DNA from 3 places in the Priestia sp. P1_B12_1 genome. Region 2 is predicted to be linked to each of the others. Evidence: riboswitches for the same ligand, from Rfam matches in the RefSeq annotation. Region 2 holds a riboswitch; each other region holds the start of a gene.

Region 1 (7,432 bases), on a different contig from region 2:
CTGTAAAAAGCTATAAAACATCAAGCCTAGTAACATACCAATCCACGGCAGCACAAAAAGTGAGCGTGCCGTTCTTTTTTCAGTCCATTGAACGGTTTTAGCCACTGGTAAGATCGTAAAAAACTGGAGAGAAATTCGTAGTATGGCTATCCATTCTTTCATATATCTACACATTCCTTTCCTTTTTTAAAACGATAGATTCCCGCTTCTACACAAATAGACACATCTGCTTTTTCTACAATATACTGATGTAATTTCCCTAACATCTTCATATAACTATATGTGGGCTCTTCTAATACGCCCGCTTCAAACAGTTCATTAGATACTAGCACAACCGTCTGAGACTGCGCAAACAGCTTATCGAGCGTTTCTGTCATATGACGAAAAACCACTTGTTTCCCTTCTTTTGTTTGCCACCTTTTTTCTGTTAAAAAAAGCTCATTGGCAAGCCAGTTCGTGACACAATCCAAAAGTATAGCATCATCACTTTGAAGATTCGGCAGAATTTTTTGTAAATCTATAGACTGTTCGATCGTTACCCAAGGCGTGTTCGCTGCTTGGCGTTCTGTTTGATGAAGCTGGATGCGTTTTTGCATTTCCTTATCTGTTTGCCTGCTTGTGGCAATATAAACAGCACGCTTTGTACAAAAAGTTTGAACCATATTCTCCGCTGCACGTGATTTTCCGCTTCGAACGCCTCCGCTAATAAAGATGATCATATTTCATCAAGTCCTTGTTTGATTACGTTAAGTAAATAGTCATTTTCTTCTTTCGTTTTCACAGCCAAACGGATATAGCGGCCATTTAAAAATGGGAAGTTTTCAGTATGACGAGCTACCACGCCATGGCTTGCTAAATAGACAAGCCATTCGCGCGTTTTAATAGAAGACGGAACACTGCAAAGATAATAGTTTGTCTGAGAAGGAGAAACCAAAAGCCCCCATTCTTTTAGTTGACTCAAGATCCGTTCCCGTTCTTGTTTAATATAATGTACGGTTTCTTTTACAAAATCTTTTTCATCCACACATATCATGCCTACTTGCTGCGACAATCCATTTACACTCCAAGGAGGCTGCTTTTTAGACATCTTGCTGATGATTTTTTCATTTGCCAAAATATAGCCAAGACGAAGCCCGGCAATATTAAACATCTTTGTCATGGAACGCACAACAATGATATGTTCATAATCCAGAATAAGAGAATCAAATGAAGGCTGATATTCGACAAAATCAATAAATGCCTCATCAATCATTAAGTATGTACCATGATGAGCAGCAGCTTTTACTACTTTCATCCATTCCTCATGACTATACATAACGCCCGTTGGATTATTTGGATGGCAAATCCACAGTACTTTTATGGCCGGAAGAATGCTCATAATCAACTCTATATCCCAGCTCCAGCCATTTTCTTCAGCTAAAGGAATGTATGTCACTTCACATCCATAAGCTTTACTTGCCTGTTCATATTCAACGAAAGTCGGCTGTACAATCCCTGCTTTCTCTCCTGAAAATAACGAAGCAATAAGGAAAAACGCTTCAGCGGCACCATTTGTAGGCAACACTTGAGCAGCTGAAACATGATGATGAGCTGCAAGTTTATTTTTCAGCTTCGTTACTTGAGGATCAGGATAACTAAACGCTGCATCCTTGAATTCGTTCCACTTTTCGTGAAGCACAAGGGGAGCCCCTAAAGGATTTGTGTTCACGCTAAAGTCTTTTATATGCGACAAATTCTCGGCCCCTATTGCTTTTAAAAAGACAGTAGGATTAGCTCCATGTGTAGGTAATAGCACTAATAACTCCTCCTAACAAAAAATATAATAACCACGTAGCATAGACCGTCCTTTTCATAATGAAAACAGCTTGTTCAATATGACCGGCTTGCAGGGGAATGAGTGGTTCACCCATTTTTGCACGATTAGATTCTATGCCTTTATATGTATTAAGTCCGCCGAGTTGAATACCTAACAGAGCCGCCACTGCGCTTTCCCCGTATCCGCTATTTGGACTTGGATGCTTCTTAGCATCACGCTTAATCAAACTCGTTACATGCCCAAGAGAATACTGGCTTTTTGCTACATTAACAGCCGTCATCACCACTGCAGTTAACCGACTTGGAATATAGTTTAATACGTCATCGGTTTTTGCACTAAAGTAGCCGAACAGAAAGTAGCGGTCATTTTTGTACCCAACCATCGAATCACATGTGTTAATAGCCCGGTAAAAAAATGCTAGGGCTCCTCCTCCTATAAATGCATAAAAAAGCGGAGCTGTAATACCATCACTTGTATTTTCAGCCACGGTCTCTACCGTCGCTCTGGCAATTTCTCCTTCTGACAAACGATCTGTATCTCGTCCCACAATCATGCTTACTTCATATCTAGCTTTCTCCATATCTCCTAGCTGAAGCGGCTTTTGTACCTTATAGGCAGCTTCGCTTAAAGAACGAGTGGATATAGTAGTCGCAATCATTACGCCTTCTACTAAAACACCTGCTATAAAATGAACTCCGTACAAAGCATGGAGGAACAAAAAGGGAACAACTCCTGCGAGCACAGCCATACTTATCACAAGAAGCAATCCTTTGAATCGTTTTCCTGCACCTGTATTTAATCTGGAATCCATCCAATAAATCCATTTGCCAAACCAGCGAACGGGATGCGGCCAATTTTCGGGGTCACCTATAATTCGGTCAATTAGTAAAGCAATCGTCATGGCCGTCATGTGTGCAATTATCGCTTGTGTAATACTCATTTCTTCACCTCTTTCCCTTAAGTCCCTGCTCTAAGCTTATTTTCACCAGCTTGGCTACCGCTTGCCCTAAAGCGGTCATAGAGCCTGCATATTCATATAATGCTCCTTGCTGAGACGCTGCAACTGAGATGCTGTCCGTAGATGTTCCCGTAGCAATCGTCTTTGTAGCCGGATCTATGACACCCAGCTGTGACAGCGTTTTTGTTTTAGCTTCTGTGGCCGCGATAAAAAGCTGTAAAAACGCTGCATCCGTAAGCGTACCTTCCACGAAAAAAAACATATTAATTGTACCGGGAGAGGAATAGAACGGGACAGCTTCATCAGCTGTAATATCTACTGCGTTTCCTACTCCAGCCGTTATCACGGAAGCTACTCTTACTCCGTAGCCTTCATAACAGTAAACCGCTCTTTCTTTTAACCAAACGGCTGTCATCAACCCTACGATTTGCTCATGGCGCACATTTTCTTTCATCAAATATTGCTCATACTCCAAAGAAGGAGTATCTGAATAATAGTCTTTGTGAACAAATCGATTGTAAAAGGTGTCCGTTTCCGTAATGCCTGTTCCTAAAACCCCTGAGCTGTATGTTTTATAAGAAGTCTCGGTTTTCATGATTAAAAGCTCAGGCCGTTCTTCAATTTTAAGATGTGAAAAGGGACCAATCCCCTTTTCAATTCGAACTGGAATATGGTCCCTCTTCTTATTTATTGTACACCTCAGGGTATACTGCTTTTGCTAAGTCCTCTAAGCCATCTACAATACGAGGTCCTAAGCGATTGATTTTGTTTTGATCAACCTTCTCGATGTTACCCTCTTTTACAGCAGTCATGCTGCTCCAAGCGGGACGCTTCATAATCTCATTTTTGTCTGCATCATACGTTGCGATAATAACGTCAGGGTTTAACTTAACAACTTGCTCTTCAGAAAACTTAACCCAACCCTTTTCACTAGCTGCTACGTTATCTGCACCGATCATAGTAAGCATTTCGTTCATGAACGTACCTTTTCCTGTTGTATAAATCTCAGGAGCTCCTGATACCTCTATCCATACTTTTTTACGATCTTCTTTTGAAATCGTTTTTGCTTTTTTCTCAATTGAAGCTACTTTTTCTTTCATGTCTTTAATTGTTTGATTAGCTTCTTTTGTTTTACCTGTTAATTTACCGATTTGCGTAATAGAATCATAAACCGTATCAAACGTTGTTGAATCTTTTACAACAAATACCGGAATACCCGCACTTTCAATTTGTTTAAATACTTCATCCGAAACGCCCATACTTGAAGCGTGTGCCAGCACTAAATCAGGATTTAAAGCAATAACTTTTTCCGCATTAACGTTCATATCTCCTACCTGCGCTTTTTTCTTTACGCTTTTAGGATAATCATCGTTGCTTGTAACACCGACTAATTCTTTTTCAAGGCCAAGGGCATATACAATCTCCGTATTACTTGGCATTAAGGAAACAATTTTCTTAGGCTGTTTTTTCAACGTGATTTCTTTATCACGCGCGTCTTTTACCTTCACTGGAAATGCAGCTTGTGACGTTTGTTCCGTATCTTGCTTCGTTTTTTTATCACTGTTGCTTTGGTTGCCTGCACCGCATGCAGCAAGTACGATGACTAACAGTGCAATAATGGAATACGAAAGCCATTTTTTCATCTAAATACTCCCCCTATATATTGTTCATTGTGAATACGAAACCTCCACGTTAAAGAAAAAGCAAATGATCATGCAAAAAGCAGCGCTATCCCGTTTTTCCGCTTTGACTATGTATACTGCTCGCAGGCAGCTTCAAAATAAAAAAGCTTTACTTTCAATTGAAAGCAAAGCAGGTAACGTCAAGATAAGCAGGAAAAGAATCCGTTCACTATACTTGATATGTATGTTCATTACCCTGCTTCACCCTTCCTCGAAGGTTTCACAGCTAACAATAAGGCAGGTCTCCTGACTTACGCACAGAGCGCTTACAGTGGCGGGACCGCGCTGGTTTTTCACCAGACTTCCCTTTTCACTCAATCTTTAAATTGAGACCTTATTGCTTTACGATTATTCACTTGTCCTAGTATACCCCACTCATGGAAAAATGGAAATAGCCATTCTCACAAAAAAAGCTGCGAGAATGCTCTCGCAGCTTAAGGAATTAAAGAGTTGCTAAAAATTCACGGACCGCTTCAGGCGTTTTAGCATTTGCACTGTGCAAGTGTGCAATTTTTTCACCGTTTTTATATACAAGAAGAGAAGGAATACCCATTACATTGTTTTCAGCAGAAAGTTCTTCAAACTCATCCTTATCAATTTTAAACCATGCTTTATCTGTATTTTCGTCAACGATTTCATCAATGAACATATCCAAACGTTTGCAATCAGGACACCACGTTGTCGTAAAAATCCCAACGCTTAGTGTTTCGTTCTTAATTTGTTCGCGAAATTGTTTTTCTTCCGTAAATTGTTTCATTATGTTACCTCCAACATCTATTCGTTCCTTCTCCCTATTCTATGGTAAGAAGTCTGACTTCATTATAAACGATTTTTTTATCATTGTGCTAATGTTTCAGCTTATTTAGACCATAACGGTTTTAGACGTAAAAAAATGCTAGCTTAAAAAAGCTAACATTTCGAAATCGCAGAATGTTGTGTCTATTATCAGCTAAACCATTTAGGCGGCATGTTTCGGTTCCAATAAATTTTCCCTAAATCATAATGCTTCTGAAAATTATCTGCAGCCGCATGATAGTGAAAATTAAACCAGTATCCATCTTTTGGAGGATTTTCACGCCGTACATGAAATCGTATTAAGTCCTGACCGGTTTCCCGGTCATATACATGGAAAATCTTTTCACCGTAGCCAGCAGCAGGGTGCTCGCTTATCTCGAGATTCTGAATCGACTGTTCACGTTCAGTGCCAATGTCGGTCAGCACTTCTTCAATTTTAGGTAACACTGCTAGACGAAATTCATCTTCAATGACAGGTCCAATTTTTGTTCCGAATTTTTCCACTGACTGTTTTTCAGCTGATTCCATTGCATACGTAACAAATGATGAAACGTCTTCATATTTTGGTTCTTCATATGGCAAATGAATATCTTCTATAACAGCTGTGACAGGAGTTGTTTCTCTTACATACCCTGCTTTATGTTGCTTGTCCGCTTTTGCATCATCAACGTATAAATATTCTGGTGGAGTGACAAGCCCAAATGTAAATACTGTAATAAATACAATTAGCATTCTTTTTATCCATCTAGGCATTCGTATCTTTCCTTTCTCATCTTTTCCCATATGGTCTTTTCATATCGTAAAATTCATTGTTATAACTCACTAGGTATTGTAACATACTTATTAATTTTTTACCTATATTTGCTTATTCATTTATGCTGCCTACGGGCATTCGAAGACTTTTTAGTTAGCACCTTCCTTCTTCTATTTGAGGTTGTCACACCGAGCGGAAACCTATACAAGATATTCCTTTTTTGCTGGATGCTTAAACACAAAAGTATTTTTATGTTCAAAAATATATCATACTTTTATGAACTTTAGATGAAATTCATAAAAAAAACTTCCAAAACTTTTTAATTCCTAAAAGGTTTTGGAAGTCTTTTCAATGATCGGGATTCATTTTACTTTTTTGTTTATTATTGTATATCAATTGTCCCGTAATGAAATTTTGATGTTTTTCGTTTTTGTACGGTAAATCCATGTTCTTCAAAACGACTGCTTTTCCAATGATCTTTTAGCACGATCTTTTGTTTGGCTACTCTTTTTGCTTCTTGTATAGCCATTGGCGTCAGCGTAGTATACAGTGCTATTGCTTTAATACCGTTAATTCCATTCGATTCATCAATTTGCTCTTGAAACATAGGATCAAAGTAGACAACATCAAAAGAATTATCTTCACAACACGCCAAAAACGATTCAAAATTTTGATGAACCACGTTTATACGCTTCATTGCATCGTTCAACTCTTGTACGTCACTTTCCCAATTTAAAAGTCCTTGTTTGACTAAATAAGCTACATAGCGGTTGCCTTCTAGTCCGACAACTTTCCCGCTTTTCCCTACCGCTGCGCTCGCCATCATACTATCCGATGCAAGACCAAGTGTACAGTCAAGCACGCTCATTCCTTTTTCTAAACCAGCAGCTTCAATAAACGGATCACGTTCTCCTCGCAGCCATCTCTTTACTCTAAACATAGCGGAATTTGGATGAAAAAAAATAGGTTCCTCTTCATTTTGGACATGCAATTCTACTCTATTCTTACCGACAACCAGCACGTCTGCAGCTTGAAGATTTTGAAGATCTGCAACGGATTTCTTCTCTCTTACTACAAAAGGTATACTTAAATCAGCGGCTACTTGTTTGGCTTTTACAGTCATCTGTTCATTTGTTCGACCAGCAGTCGTAACAATCACTTTCATAACTCCCCCTACACTGTTTGGCTATTTACATAAAGAAAAAGGATGCCGATAGACATCCTTTTTCTTATAAAGTATATGCGATTTTTCTCTAAAAATCTATATACTAGATGTGACAAAAGCAGGACATTTTATGAACAGTGCTGCTTAAAGCCATTTAAAATATTTTCAAAAATAACTTCTAACGGCTGACCTTCAATTTCATGTCGAGGAATAAAATGAACGACTTCTTTTCCTTTTAAAAGCGCCATAGACGGTGATGAAG
Region 2 (7,432 bases):
CTTCTTTAGATTCAGCTGCTGAAACAAATCCTACCGGCAGACCAATAACAAGCCCAGGCTTCGCTTCTCCTTCTTTAATCAAACGAATTAATTCAAGTAAAGCTGTGGGTGCGTTCCCAATTGCAAAAATTCCACCGTCTGCTTCTTTGATGGCTTTTCGCATCGAAATAATTGCACGCGTTGTATTTAAGCGCTTTGCTTCTTCCATTACGTCCGGATCCGAAATATAAACTTTGATTTCACCGCCGTGTTTTTCAATTCGCTGCTTGTTTGTTCCTACTTGCACCATTTGTACATCTGCAACTACTTGCTTGCCGCTGCGAATAGCTTTAATTCCTGCTTGAATCGCATCTGGATGAAACAGCATGCTGCGCCCAAGTTCAAAGTCTGCAGACGCATGAATTACGCGCTGAACAATTGGGTACTGTTCGTCTGTAAACGGATGAGGCCCAAGCTCTTCTGTAATCATCTCAAAACTTTTTCCTTCTATTTGCTGAGGCTGAACAGTTAACGGTTTAAATTCTGTACGAAAATCCATCTCAATCAACTCCTATTTTGGTTTACTAAAGCATGAACCACTTCTTCAAACGTGGAATACACGGTTCCATACTCAATTTTCGGTCGCCCAATCATAATAATATCTAAGCCTAACTCTTTAGCTGCTTCCACTTTTTCATCCACAGATCCAACTTTTCCGCTTTCTTTTGTGACCATGACCGTCACTCCGTATTGCTTATACAGCGCTCGATCAAACTCTTTTGTAAACGGCCCTTGAATAGCAATAATATTTTTTTGCGGGAATCCCAATTGCTGGCACTTTTCCATATTATCCAGCCTTGGAAGCATACGAGCAACAAGCCGTACATCTGAAAGAGGAAGCAGCTTTTCTGTAAAAACCTGCAGCGTTTTGCTGCCTGTTGTGAGCATAATAACTCCTTTTTTCACAGCTGCTACTTCTGCTGCTTCTTCATACGTAGAAACCATCGTCATATTATCATAGGTAAAAGCCTGCGAAGCCCGCTCATAGCGTATGTAAGGAATCGCTGTTTCAGCAGCTGCGCCGATAGCATTTTTAGACGCTTCTTCCGCAAAGGGATGACTTGCATCCACAATAGCTTTTACACGATGTTCGTTTACAAAATCCATCATATCTTCTTTTGTGAGACGTCCAATTTTCACTTTCACTTCTGCACGCTGTAATTCGATAGCTGCGTTTTCGGTTACAACCGTTGCCGTAACCTCATGACCTGCTTTTTTCACTTGCACGGCTAATGCACGTGCATCGCTAGTTCCGGCTAACAATAAAATCATTTTAGCCCGCCGACCTTATCTTCATGGTGGTCGTGGTCATGATGGTGATCGTGGTGATGGTGTCCGTGATCATGGTCATGATCGTGATGATGATGGTGATCAATATGCTCCATAATGCCGAGGCGATATTGACACGTATCGCAGTTCATTTTCACTTCACCTTCTAATCCTTCTTCAGCACGTTCTTTTAAAATTGTCTGCAGTTTTGGGTGAAAACCGAAATAGCCGGCGAGCTTAAACTCAATGTTTTCATGCTGCATTTTATACTGCGTCACCATTTCTTCCAAACGCTTAATTAGTACTCCTGTAAATAAGAAATACGGGAGAATAACCACTTTTTTAGCGCCTAGTTTTAAACATCGCTCTACCCCTTCATCAATCAGCGGAGCAGTTACGCCCATAAAAGAAGTTTCAACGATTTTATAGTTTGTTTTTTCCCAAAGAAGGCGCGTAATTTTATATAAATCACTGTTTGCATCAGGATCACTTCCTCCTCGCCCTAAGACGATAACAGCCGTGTCTTCAGCTGGAGTTTCTAAATTCTCTCCTGATTCTTGTAATCTCGTTTTTAAAATTTCAAGGGCTTCTTCATGAACGCCAATGGGACGTCCGTATACGAAGTTTACGTGTGGATATTTTTCCTTAGCTTCATCTATAGCCGCCGGAATATGTATTTTAGAGTGGCCAGCAGGCAAGAGCATAATTGGAATTACAACTACATCTTTTGCTCCTTTTGCCACACATGTATCAATGCCTTGACTTACATTTGGGCGTTCAAATTCTAGAAAACACGTTTCTACTAAAATAGATGCGTCCCAATCATGCTTCATAGTCGAAATAAATTCGCGAATTTGATCGTTCCCTTCAGGATCTCTGCTTCCATGACCGACAAATAAAACTGATTTCATATAATGCCCTCCCATTTTTTAATCTCCACACGGAGCTGGTTCTACTTTTATTTTTGGTGTTATATCTTGATAGTCGAATCCATAAACGTTCTTCACACGCTTAAAGAATTTATGAAATCGCTCATTAGGATGACCTTTTTCTTTATATTCATGGACAATGTTCTCCACTATTTCAACAATGTCGTCAGGTGCTATGCCTTCCGCCACAATTTGACCTGAATGCGCATTTCGTCCAACCGTTTTAGCTCCTAAAAATAAATCAAACGCACCTTTTCTATAGACAATGCCGATATCTTCTTGAACTGCGCCATAACAGGCCATACCGCATCCATTAATACCAAGCTTCAGCTCTTTTGGCATGTCCATTCCCCCGAGGCGTTTTTGTAATTCTTCCGTATGTGGAATAGCATCGCTTTTTTCTCCGTCACAAAAATCACACGCTTTAATTGTGAACACGTCTCCGACCGGAGATAGTAAAAAGGAAGCTGCTTGGAGCTTTTTAATAATCACATCTGGCTGGGCTGTTGGAATTTGAAGTTTGATTTGATGGTCAGGTGTATACTCCATCGTACCTTTTTCACCAACAACTTCTGCTAGTGTTGTCATTTGAACAGGCGTGAATTTCTTATTGGCAAGTCCTGGACTAACCGCGACTTCGAAAATAGACTGTACTGGCTGACGTACGACCGCAGAAGTAGGTTCACCTAAAATTGCTTGAAGCGCTTCTTCTGCAAGAGCTCGTGAAGTTGCTGTTTCTTCTGTTTTGGTCTGAATTGCTTCAATAGTCGAAGCTGTTTGCTTTACAGTCTCTTCTTGATCGAGAGCCCATGGTTCTGCTTCTTTTCGAAGTCGCTGATGCGGTCTTAGCGGCTGCTCCGTTTGGTTGAGGGTATATTTTCGCTGATACCCGCGCGGTGTAATCATTAAATCGTCGTAAAAGAACGTAGATGAATTTCCGACAACAACGGTAGTCAGCATGCCAATTTCATGATTTAACATGTCTTTTAAGTTGGTCATTACGACTTCTTCACGGTCACGATAAGCGCTTTTCACAAGACCAACAGGCGTATCAGGGGAACGATACTTTAATAGAATTCTTTGCGCTTCAACAATTTGTCTTGTTCGTCTTCCGCTCTTTGGGTTGTAAAAAGCCACTACAAAATCTGCTTGTGCAGCTGCTTCAATTCTTTTTTCGATTAGCTCCCAAGGCGTAAGGTGGTCACTTAAACTAATTGTACAAGCATCGTGCATCACGGGCGCTCCAAGGAGAGATGCGCATGAATTGATAGCCGAAATGCCAGGAATTACTTCCAGCTCTACGCCCGTTTCTTTTTTCCAGCCTTTTTCAATCAACACTTCATACACAAGGCCTGCCATTCCGTATACTCCCGCATCTCCGCTCGAAATGACAGCTACGGTTTTTCCTGCTTCAGCTTGCTTTACAGCTTCCTGTGCACGGCTTACTTCTTCGGTCATTCCCGTACTAATAATTTGCTGATTCGTTAACAGTCCTTGAATTAATTCCACATAGGTTTTGTAACCGATGATCATATCACTTTCTTGAATGGCTTCTCTTGCTCGCTGTGTAATATGTTCAAAGCTTCCCGGCCCAAATCCAATAACTAAAAGTTTACCTTTCATGCTAGCTCCTCCTTTATGCGTTACTTTTTACTTTGTCAATTCCTTCTATGGAGTCACTGTTTTCCGGAGAAACGAAACCATTTTGATCATATTCATAAATAAGCGATTCCTTTATACTGCAGCCTCCTGCTAAATGTTCTTCGACAATCCGATGAGCCACGGTTTCAGTGACCTGCTTGTACCAATCTCCTGAAGGATAGACGATAGCTACAGGAGCATCTTTGCATCGTCCGTTACAACGTGTACGCGTTGTATGAACCGTTTCATCCAAATCCAGTTCTGTCACTTTATTTCGAATAGCTTGCGTGGCTTCTTCTCCACCTTTTCTCATACAGCTGCTTCCATTACAAATCAATACGTGATGTTTTGTTCCATTTAAGTTCCACGTCGTCACACTCATTCGCTCCTTTACTAAAAAAAGCGCCTCTATCAATGATAGAGGCGCAGAAAAATTCAAACTAAGTTTTTGCACTTCCACCTATATCCCGTAGGGTAAGCTTCGCATTGGAAAAAGGCTGGTTTCCTGACTTCGATTCATCACTTGATTGCGCCTTCCCGAATACAGTGGCATATGCAATCAGCTCATCTTCACAGTGGCGGGTACCGCGCTGGCTTCACACCAGACTTCCCATTTAACGCAATGTGGACATTGCGCACCTTTTTTGCACGATATGTAGTTTTGCGATACGAGAAAAACCCGCTTCGCTAATATGCGAGCGGGTAAAACGTCAGAATAAGAGTGTACACGAATGCCACTTTAAGCCAACGTTTCCCTTCCCGCTCCCCGGAGAAATAGAAACTTCACAATAAAGACAGGTCTCCTGACTTGTGTATCATTCTACTTGAGAACCTTCCCGTGATTTTTCCACAGTGGTTATACTCGTTCGTCCACACTTACAGTTGCGGGGGCAGTACTGGTCTTTCACCAGTTTCCCTATTAAGCCTTCTTGGCATCTTTACTGTTGCTGTTTGATATATATGAACCTTTTAAACTATCAGAATAATAGAAGTAACTACCATATCATAGCGTACATTTTTTTTTATTTCAACTCTATTCTTTTTATAGGATATAAAGAGCCATAAAAAAACAAGAGCAAAAAATCAGCTCTTGTTTTTCTACTTATATAGCTACCAATGTTAAATGAGGATCATTATAATACACGACTTCTGAAAGAACTTTACAGCCATTTGTTTTGGCAAAAGCTTCTCTCGCCTGCTTTTCAGTTTCAAATTCAAACATTTTCATTTCTTTTCCAGCATATACCGTCAGTACCCACATGAAAAGATTCGCCTCCGATTATTGTAGTGATCGCTATATCCACATTATGACGAAACCATTTCCTTTTGAAAACCCATTCTACAAAACTTGTCACAAGAAACTTTTAAAAATTTAAAAACATTTTAACTTCTGTAAATGAACAAAATGTACAAAAGGTTTAAGCAGTATGGTACCTTTTTAAAAAGGTGCTTTTTTAACCAACTGTTGATTCACCAGTAAAAAAATATATAGTATTTATAAAAAAAAAAGAAGCCAGACAGCCGGCTTCTTTTTTAAGAAAGGAAAGAACAGACATCACAATCCCGTTCTGTTCTTTCCTTTGCATAAAAATACACTAATTAAATATCCCTTTCTTAAAGCAGAATCATGTTCGACTGAACATAGTAATAGAGAAGCTTATACGTATGATTCAATGAATCTTGATGCGTTCTCTCAAACGCATGAGAAGAATCAATTCCTGGACCAATCAAGCCGTGTACGATATCGTGTCCGGCACGAATAGCAGCAGAAGCATCTGATCCGTAAAACGGATAAATATCTAATTTGTACTGAATATCATGCTGCTTAGCTAGCTCCACTAAATGCTTTCTCAAACCGTAATGATATGGGCCGCTTGAATCTTTTACACAAATAGACACGGTGTATTCATCAGTAGATTGTCCATCTCCCATAGCACCCATATCAACCGCTAAGTATTCTACTGTTTGAGGCGTAATGTTCGAATTTCCTCCGTATCCAATTTCTTCATTATTTGAAATGAGAAAATGCGTAGTGTATGGCAGTTCGATCTGTTCTTCTTGAATTATTTTCATGAGCTGAAGCAATAAAGCTACGCTTGCTTTATCATCGAGATGACGAGATTTAATAAAACCGCTTTTTGTTATTTCTACACGAGGATCAAACGAAACAAAGTCGCCGACTTCAATTCCAAGACTGCGAACATCTTCTGCGCTATGTACTTTTTCATCCAATCGAATTTCTATATTTTCTTGATTCCGCTCAGCTTTCCCTGCATCTTTATACACATGAACAGATGTTTGATGCATAAGGATGGTTCCTTTAAATACTTCTCCTGATGAAGTTTCAATTTCACAATATTCTCCTTCAATAGAATTGTAGCGAAACCCTCCAATCAGGTCGATTTTCAGACGTCCACTCGGTTTGATTTCTTTTACCATAGCACCTAATGTATCGACATGAGCCGTCAGCATGCGGTGGTGATCTGTATCTTTACCGGGAATAGTAGCGACTAAGCCCCCTTTTCGATTGCGATACGTTTGAATATTTAGCTCTTTTACATAGTCTTCGACAAATGAAATTACCTTTTCTGTATTTCCAGAAGGACTGGGAATCGAAACAAGCTTTTTAATTAACTGAACAGTTTCCGTCATTATGACACTTCCTTTGTCTCTCATTTCTTTTATTTTACCATATGTTTCAAAAAAGATAACAGGCAGCTCCAAACAAAAAAGCCGGGCAGATGCCCGGCTTTTTTGTTTTAAGCTATGTTTGATTTCTTTAATTGATTTGTGTAATTTAATGATTTTTGCTTATCAAACTCGCCTTCAGACTTGGACATTACAATAGCAGCTAAAGCATTTCCTACTACGTTAACTGTGGTACGCATCATATCAAGAATGCGGTCAATTCCTGCAATAAATGCCATGCCTTCAAGAGGGAAGCCCATAGATTCAAGTGTAGCAAGTACAACTACAAACGATGCCCCTGGTACACCAGCCATTCCTTTTGAGGTTAACATTAGCACAAGAAGGAGCTGAATTTGATCCATAATGGAAAGGTCGATGCCGTACATTTGAGCAATAAACAGCGATGCCAGCGCCTGATAAATGGTTGAACCATCTAAATTAAACGTGTAGCCCGTTGGAATAACAAACGATGTAACCGATTTAGAACAGCCGAAGTCTTCCATCTTTTTGATAAGAGACGGTAAAACGGCTTCTGAACTTGCCGTTGTAAAAGCAAGAAGCAGCTCGTCTTTTAACACTTTTATCAGCGTAAACATGCTTGTTCCAGCCATTTTAGCAATAATTCCAAGAACCACAAGCACAAAGAAAATCATGGTGAAGTAAACGGCGAACACTAATTTTCCTAATGGAATAAGTGATCCGACACCAAACTTTATAATATTAACACCAATAAGTGCAAATACACCTACTGGAGCAAACTTCATCACCAAATTAGTTACCCAAAACATTGCATCCAAGACGCCTTCAAAAAAGGCTAAAACAGGTTTTCCTCTCTCTCCAATCGAAGCTACGCCTACACCAAACAG
Region 3 (7,432 bases), on a different contig from region 2:
TAGTTTGGGCGTTATCTTTTCAACGTTCGGGATCATTTGTATTCTCGGTTTATTCTTCATACGTTTTGTAGTGGTTGAAACAAAAGGACGCAGCCTAGAGCAAATTGAAACAGACATGGCAGCTCGTTCTGGAAGAAGCTCTGTACCTCCAGTTGAGCGTAATAAATATGTTTAATTGTCGTAAATGTTTTAAAAAAAGAACCCTTTGCTATCCCAGCAAGGGGTTCTTTTTTAGATTTGTAGGATTCTAGCTTTTATGTGGTCCTATCAGTGCTTAACAAAATAAAAGGATAGATAGGCTATGGAAACTAATTTAAATGTGCGTTCTGCTTACAAGAGGGTAGTGACCTTCATCAACAAATTCTCATATAAATAAGTAAGCTTGTTTACTTTTAACTAACTTTATTTATTAATAGGGGGATTAACTAGTTGATGAATTTGACGCTTCATGAACGTTCTGAAAAGTTATTAAAGCAAAGAATTAAACAATTAAATCCGAGAGATCCATTTAACTTTATTTTTATGGGAGACAGCAGAGGTGACGGACCAAACGATGATTGTTTCACGATGAGCGGTGAATTTGAGCTTGTGTTAAAAAAGGCGGTGGAATTGAACCCGCTGTTCATTATTCATGGGGGAGACACCGTCTATACAGGTAAAAAAGAGTATTTGGAGCATTTTGTTAAGGTTGTTGAAAAAATCGCACCAAACATTCCTATGTTTGTATGCGTAGGGAATCATGATGAACTGTACCTTGATGAAAGCAATCTTGAAAACTTCAGAGCCACTATCGGAAAAGTACACTGGGTCATTGATATTCCTGTCTTCAACTTCCGGTGCATCGCATTAAATAATGTCATCAGTCCCAAGAATAAAATATATGGATTTACAGATAGAGAGCTGAATTATTTAGAGCAGCAGCTGGAGGATGCTCCTCGTAACACCGTTGTAGCGATGCATGCGCAGCCAAATATTGGCCGGTGGACAAACCTTGAAGGGTTTCCTGTAACGACTCCTCAAAGTCAAGAATTTTTTGATTTAATTCAAGAACACCGCGTGAAAAAAGTGTTAGTCAGCCACGTGCATGCGTATGACGAGCAGTTTATTAGAAAAAACAGAAACGGGTCGTTTACGCTTGGAAGAGGCACTGATTTTGTATTGTCAGGAGGCGCGGGTGCTCCCCTTGATTTTGAGCCGCCTTTAATTTTAAATAATTATAATTTTACGCAGTTTTTTGTAAGCAGGTACGACATTTTAGGACCTCTTCTTTGGAAGGATTTTGGACGACCTCGAAGAAATTGTTTGTGAAAACAAGAAAATAGAAAGCTAGGTTCAAAAAAAGAGGCTGGGACAAAAGGATTTTAGACGAAGTGAAAAAAGGACCATTGATCAAGATGTTTGATTAGTGGTTTGTTTTTTTTGTTAAGGTAAGCGTAGGTTTCATGTGTATAGGTCTTTCTAGCAGGTGATTGGAGGACAAGACGAAGGCTCCCGAGGAAAGTGAAGTCTTGTACGGAAATCAACTGCGGTGTCACAAGCGATTCAGCTCATGTATCCCATTTGCCTTTAGATTGAATTCATTTTGTTATGTCTCAACCTCTTTTGGGAAAATGTGCATAACTCTTAACGAAACCTTGTAGCAGAAGGCTCAGTCAAACGTTATAATAGATAATGAATGATGATATATTCTCTATATTTGTCATATATTTGTATTACATATGTAATTAAAGAAAAACATTCACTTGATATACTGTTTAATGACTTAACTTTATCTTGAAATTTACAGTGAAATGCCTGCTTATAGAGGCTCAGAACATACACAGCAAATGGAGGAGCAATCATGGCAAACGAAAAGATGCAAGAAGGACTTGATCGTTTTATCAAGGAAGATTTAAATGACCTTTTAGGTAGACTGTTCCCCCTAATGGACCGGGAGTGTGCCGAAGAAAAAAGAAAGCTTATCGAAACAGCGGTAGAGTACATTTATTCGTCAGGATATCACCAAGGAGCGAAAGATTTAATCGAAACACATCGAAAAGATGATTACAAATTGTTAAGGCAAAAATTAGCGTCAACGCCTCCTGAAAACTAATTTTTTTGAAATTTCTTTTGACAACATAAATGTAAGGTGTTAAGATGACTCTACATTCAAAATATTATAAACAATTAAAACTCTTATTGAGAGAGGCGGAGGGACTGGCCCTGTGAAGCCCGGCAACCATTTAACAATTTTGTTAAAAAGGTGCTACATCCTGCAAAGCGTACAGCTTTGAAAAATAAGAGAGGATTCCATAGATACTATGCCTCTCTATTCATGATAGAGAGGCTTTTTATTTTATGTGAATATATTTTGAATGAACAATTTTATAAAAATGCATCAGGTGCTGTGTGTGTAACGAATGTACGCAGCTTAAAAGGGAAGACCGGTGAAAAGCCGGCGCGGTCCCGCCACTGTAATGGGGAGCAACTTATTAACCACTGTTTCATGTTGAAATGGGAAGGGATAAGAAGCGATGAACCTAAGTCAGGAGACCTGCCTGTTGTATGCACTTAAGCTCTACGGGATATAGAGAGGAGTGAGGAATACGTGTTGAGAAAAACAGGCTATCTCAACTTTAGTTAAGTATGCGTATCATCTCTCTTTTCATTTCGAAAAGAGAGATTTTTTAGTTTACCGATAAAAAATATACAGGGAGTGGAAAAAATGAGCAGTGTAAAAAGTTCAAACTTAGGTTATCCAAGAATTGGTGAAAAACGAGAATGGAAAAAAGCGCTTGAGCAGTTTTGGGCAGGAAAGCTAGAGAAAGATATCTTTCTTCAGGAGATTGAAGCTCTTCGTCTAGGGCATCTAAAAAAACAGCGTGACGCAGGAATTGAATTAATTCCAGTCGGCGATTTCAGTTTATACGATCACGTGCTAGATACAGCGACTATGTTTGGTCTAGTGCCAAAGCGCTTTGATTATGACGGAGGACCGGTATCGCTTGAAACGTATTTTGACATCGCCCGAGGAACAAAAGGTGCGGTAGCCTCTACGATGACAAAATGGTTTAACACAAATTATCACTACATCGTACCAGAGCTTGAGGAATGTACGCCGTCTCTTATAGAAAATCGCCCGCTTCAGTTTTACAAAGAAGCAAAACAGAAGCTGAATATGGAAGGCAAGCCCGTGATTTTAGGTCCAGTAACATTTGTAAAGCTGTCAAAAGGATATAAAAAAAATGAGTTTAAAGAAATAGTTGAACAATTTGTTCCTCTGTATGCGACTATTTTAGCGGAGCTGCAGGCAGAAGGAGTAGAGTGGGTACAGATAGATGAGCCGGTTTTAGCTACAACGCTATCAAAAGAAGACCTGGCGCTTTACACAGAAGTCTATCAAACTTTGAAGGAAGCGGCACCGAATGTAAAAGTCATTTTGCAAACGTATTTTGACAGCGTTGATCACTACAAAGAAGTTGTGTCTCTTCCTGTTGAAGGAATTGGTTTAGACTTTGTGCATGACCGAGGCCAAAATCTCACTGCGCTTAATAAATATGGTTTTCCAACTGATAAAGTGCTGGCAGCAGGAGTGATTGACGGACGAAACATTTGGCGTGAAAATTTGGACGAACAGCTTTCAACGATCAGTGAAATTGAAGAAGCCGTATCAAAAGAACGTTTGATTCTGCAGCCTTCATCAAGTTTATTACATGTTCCCGTCACGGTGGAAAATGAAGAGACGATTGATCCAGTATTGAAAAATGCGCTCTCTTTTGCAGATGAAAAGCTAAAGGAAATCACGCTTTTAGCAAAAGCAGTGCAGCAAGGAAAAGAAGCAATAGAAGAAGAAATAAGCGTAAACAAGCAGGCAATTCAAGCATTAAATGGATCATCTTTTCGAAATCATCAAGACGTGCAAAAAGAGCTGAAGCAGCTGCACAGCTATAAAGCAGAGCGACAAGCGCCGTTTGACGTACGTCAGCGCGTTCAGCAAGAAGCTTTTCAACTGCCGCTTCTTCCAACGACAACGATTGGAAGCTTTCCGCAAACAAAAGAAGTGCGAAAAGAGCGTCTAAAATGGCGTAAAGGCGAGTTAAGCGATGAAGCATATGAAGCGTACATTAACGAGGAAATAAAAAAATGGATTGAAATTCAAGAAAACATCGGCTTAGATGTCCTTGTGCACGGAGAGTTTGAGCGTACGGACATGGTCGAATACTTCGGTGAGAAATTAGGAGGCTTTCAGTTTACGAAGTTTGGCTGGGTGCAATCTTACGGTTCTCGCTGCGTGAAGCCGCCGCTTATTTACGGAGATGTATCGTACGAGCAGGCGATGACGATCAAAGAAACGGTCTACGCACAGTCTTTAACCAATAAGCCGGTTAAAGGAATGCTGACGGGTCCGATTACGATTTTAAACTGGTCGTTTGTGCGTGATGATATCCCGCGCTACGACGTGGCAAATCAAATTGCGCTTGCTCTTAGAAAAGAAGTAGAAGCACTTGAAAGTCAGGGCATTTCAATGATTCAAGTAGATGAACCTGCGCTGCGTGAAGGACTGCCGTTAAAACGAGAAAACTGGGACAGCTACTTAAATGCTGCGGTGTATGCATTTAAACTAGCGACGGTATCGGTGCAAAACGAGACGCAAATTCACACGCATATGTGCTATTCGGAATTCGAAGAAATTATTGATGCGATTAAAGCGCTGGATGCCGACGTGATTTCTATTGAAACGTCTAAAAGCCACGGTGAATTAATTTATGCGTTTGAAAAACATACGTACAATCAAGGAATTGGACTTGGCGTATATGATATTCACAGCCCGCGCGTACCGAAGCTTGAAGAGCTTCAGCGAAACATTGACCGCGCTCTGCAGGTACTTGATCCTGCATTATTTTGGATTAATCCCGACTGCGGCCTTAAAACAAGAGGAATCAGCGAGACGGTTGAAGCTTTAAAAGTGATGGTTGAGTCTGCAAAACAAACCAGAAAAAATTTATTACAAAACGTTTAATAATAAGAAAGTAAAGACCAAGCAGTGTAACCGCTACACTGCTTGGTCTTATGGGATTTTAAAAGGCCAAAAATATCCATTGACACTTCCCGTACATTTTTGTATCTTTTTAAAGGTGTTTTTAAAATCAGGGAGGTACAACATGAGTAACAACAGCACGCAGCACGTTAAAATTGTAACAGGGGATCCATCAGCGCTAGGTCTATTCGGACTTGCCATGGTGACACTTGTTGCATCGTTTCAAAAGCTTGGGGTAACCGATGGTGTTTCATTGGTATTGCCATGGGCGGTTTTTTTAGGCGGAATAGGACAGTTAATCGCGTCTATGCAAGATTTCAAACATAATAATACCTTCGGCGCAACTGCTTTTGGTGCCTTCGGGTTATTTTGGCTAGGTGTAGCTATGACATGGCTTATTCAGCTTGGAGCATTTGGGGAAGCGCTCGCAAAAGAAGCGGATCCGAAGCAGCTCGCATTTGCTTTTGTCGGCTACTTGATTTTCAGCGTTTTTATGACAGTTGGAGCAATGGGCACTCATAAAGTATTATTTATTATTTTTGTGTTAATCGATTTCTTATTCATTGGATTATCGCTAAGTACATTTGGTGTGGCATATGAATATACGCACTTACTAGCAGCAGTGTCAGAGCTATTGATTGCTCTGTTTTCATTCTATGGATCTGCAGCGGCTGTATTAAATACTCACTATGGTCGAGTTGTGCTTCCGGTGGGCAAGCCGTTTGGAGCATTTATCAAATAATCAAGACGTTAATTAAAAAGCGAAATAGGGTTGAATTCTGTATGATGCAGAGGTCAATCCTTTTTTGTTTGGGCATTTTTATATATAGTAGAAAGAGATAGTTATATGTAATAGAAGCTTTTAGAGAAAAAAAAGAAATACATAATGAAAGGAAAGGTTCCAATGATTATAAGACAAGTGGATGAAAAAGATTTAAACCAATTAATTAGGTTAGAAAACAAAGGCTTTACACCTGAAGAAGCTGCCTCAAAAGATGCATTTATCAAGCGGATCAACACCATTCCTGATACGTTTATCATCGCCCAAGAAAATGAAGAAATAATCGGATATGTGAACGGTCCCGTCATTTCAGCTCCGTTTATTACGGATGATTTGTTTGAAAAAACGATTTCGAACCCTGGGACAGGCGGTCATCAAAGCATTTTAGGTATCGTTGTAAATCCCAAGCATCACCATAAAGGAATTGCCAGTATGCTGCTAAGAGAGTTTGAAAAACAAGCCCGGAGCAAACAGCGCTTAACGGTTACTTTAACATGTAAAGAAGAATTGATTCCGTTTTACGAAAAAAACGGATATATCAATCAAGGCGTTGCCGAATCTCAGCATGCAGGCGTGCAGTGGTTTAATATGAGTAAGAAGCTTTAACAAACAACGAAATAGAAAAGCACAAGCTTCCTTTAAGGAGTTTGTGCTTTTTTATATTAATTTCTGTGTAGTTATTATAAATATGTAAAAGTAAAGGTGGTATTTACATGAATAAGTACGGCTTTTTTTATTGAGAGGTTGCACAGGTGTTTAATCTATTTCGTTGCTTCTAGCGGTTGATTGAAGGGCAAGGCGAAGACTCCTGCGGGAAAAGCGGCACAGGTGAGACCCCGCAGGAGCGAAAGCGACGAGGAGGCTCAGCGGCCGCCCGCGGAAAGCGAAGCCTTGCACGGAAATCAACGGCGGTGTAACAAGGGATTTATACTCAATCATTTTTCTCATTTTTTCGTCTTTAGACTGGATCAATCTCGTTATATCTCAATCTCTTTTTTAGGTAGGTAAGAGACATTGACTTGTCAAACATATTTGACAGTAACAAGAAAAATAATATAAGATATGGATGTAAAAAGTTTTTTACATTTTAGAGATGAGTGATGAATGGTGGAAAATCGAATTAAAGAACTGCGTAAAAGCAAGCGAATGTCTCAAGACGAACTGGCAAAAGTATGCGGCGTATCGAGACAAACGATTAATGCAATTGAAAACAATAAGTATGATCCAAGCTTGACCCTTGCTTTTCAGCTGGCTGAGGAGCTGGGAGCAACAGTAGATGAGCTGTTTTTATTTCATAAATCATGATGAGTTAGTTAAAAAGAGAAGGTAATGTGAAGTAGCGATCTTACTAGTGGAAGTTTTAACATTTCTGAACTATAACCTAAAAGCACATGAGTAAACAGTAGATCAATATTACTTCTATCACTTTATAAAAAAGAGATTTACAGAGCAACGGTGGTGAAATGAATGAAAAATCGAGCTGCCGAAGTAGCTCTTACAAGTATCGGCATGTTACTGTTGATGGTAACGTTAGTACTTCCTGTTCCGGGATTAACGTATATTTTACTTGTAGGAAGCAGCATTGTACTAAAAGGCTGCGGAACAGGAGGAATAAAAAGGTGTATCACGTGAAT

The links. A riboswitch is a leader RNA that binds a small molecule or an ion and turns the genes downstream of it on or off. The one in region 2 is predicted to bind cobalamin.
Region 1: it holds a riboswitch for cobalamin, as region 2 does, so the genes downstream of both, AC1D0Y_RS13855 (ABC transporter substrate-binding protein) here and AC1D0Y_RS21790 ((2Fe-2S) ferredoxin domain-containing protein) in region 2, are expected to answer to the same signal.
Region 3: it holds a riboswitch for cobalamin, as region 2 does, so the genes downstream of both, metE (5-methyltetrahydropteroyltriglutamate--homocysteine S-methyltransferase) here and AC1D0Y_RS21790 ((2Fe-2S) ferredoxin domain-containing protein) in region 2, are expected to answer to the same signal.

What each region holds. Positions count from the first base shown of each region.
Region 1 is NZ_JBFTZR010000003.1:551,798-559,229, forward strand. Features, by position in the region: gene cobS (adenosylcobinamide-GDP ribazoletransferase) at 1-162, opposite strand, end outside; gene AC1D0Y_RS13835 (bifunctional adenosylcobinamide kinase/adenosylcobinamide-phosphate guanylyltransferase) at 159-719, opposite strand; gene cobD (threonine-phosphate decarboxylase CobD) at 716-1,795, opposite strand; gene cbiB (adenosylcobinamide-phosphate synthase CbiB) at 1,770-2,756, opposite strand; gene AC1D0Y_RS13850 (adenosylcobinamide amidohydrolase) at 2,761-3,369, opposite strand; gene AC1D0Y_RS13855 (ABC transporter substrate-binding protein) at 3,458-4,417, opposite strand; cobalamin riboswitch at 4,676-4,808, opposite strand; gene AC1D0Y_RS13860 (thioredoxin family protein) at 4,899-5,213, opposite strand; gene AC1D0Y_RS13865 (YpjP family protein) at 5,402-6,004, opposite strand; gene AC1D0Y_RS13870 (class I SAM-dependent methyltransferase) at 6,388-7,164, opposite strand; gene AC1D0Y_RS13875 (BrxA/BrxB family bacilliredoxin) at 7,299-7,432, opposite strand, start outside.
Region 2 is NZ_JBFTZR010000007.1:149,402-156,833, forward strand. Features, by position in the region: gene AC1D0Y_RS21770 (precorrin-8X methylmutase) at 1-538, opposite strand, end outside; gene cobK (precorrin-6A reductase) at 544-1,311, opposite strand; gene AC1D0Y_RS21780 (sirohydrochlorin chelatase) at 1,308-2,219, opposite strand; gene cobJ (precorrin-3B C(17)-methyltransferase) at 2,238-3,860, opposite strand; gene AC1D0Y_RS21790 ((2Fe-2S) ferredoxin domain-containing protein) at 3,874-4,254, opposite strand; cobalamin riboswitch at 4,357-4,536, opposite strand; cobalamin riboswitch at 4,655-4,833, opposite strand; gene AC1D0Y_RS21795 (hypothetical protein) at 4,981-5,139, opposite strand; gene AC1D0Y_RS21800 (M42 family metallopeptidase) at 5,493-6,530, opposite strand; gene AC1D0Y_RS21805 (cation:dicarboxylate symporter family transporter) at 6,638-7,432, opposite strand, start outside.
Region 3 is NZ_JBFTZR010000004.1:153,238-160,669, forward strand. Features, by position in the region: gene AC1D0Y_RS15505 (sugar porter family MFS transporter) at 1-175, shown strand, start outside; gene AC1D0Y_RS15510 (metallophosphoesterase family protein) at 433-1,308, shown strand; gene AC1D0Y_RS15515 (hypothetical protein) at 1,841-2,092, shown strand; SAM riboswitch class I at 2,173-2,283, shown strand; cobalamin riboswitch at 2,363-2,555, shown strand; gene metE (5-methyltetrahydropteroyltriglutamate--homocysteine S-methyltransferase) at 2,705-4,999, shown strand; gene AC1D0Y_RS15525 (acetate uptake transporter) at 5,142-5,759, shown strand; gene AC1D0Y_RS15530 (GNAT family N-acetyltransferase) at 5,904-6,404, shown strand; gene AC1D0Y_RS15535 (hypothetical protein) at 6,581-6,715, shown strand; gene AC1D0Y_RS15540 (helix-turn-helix transcriptional regulator) at 6,903-7,103, shown strand; gene AC1D0Y_RS15545 (hypothetical protein) at 7,266-7,430, shown strand.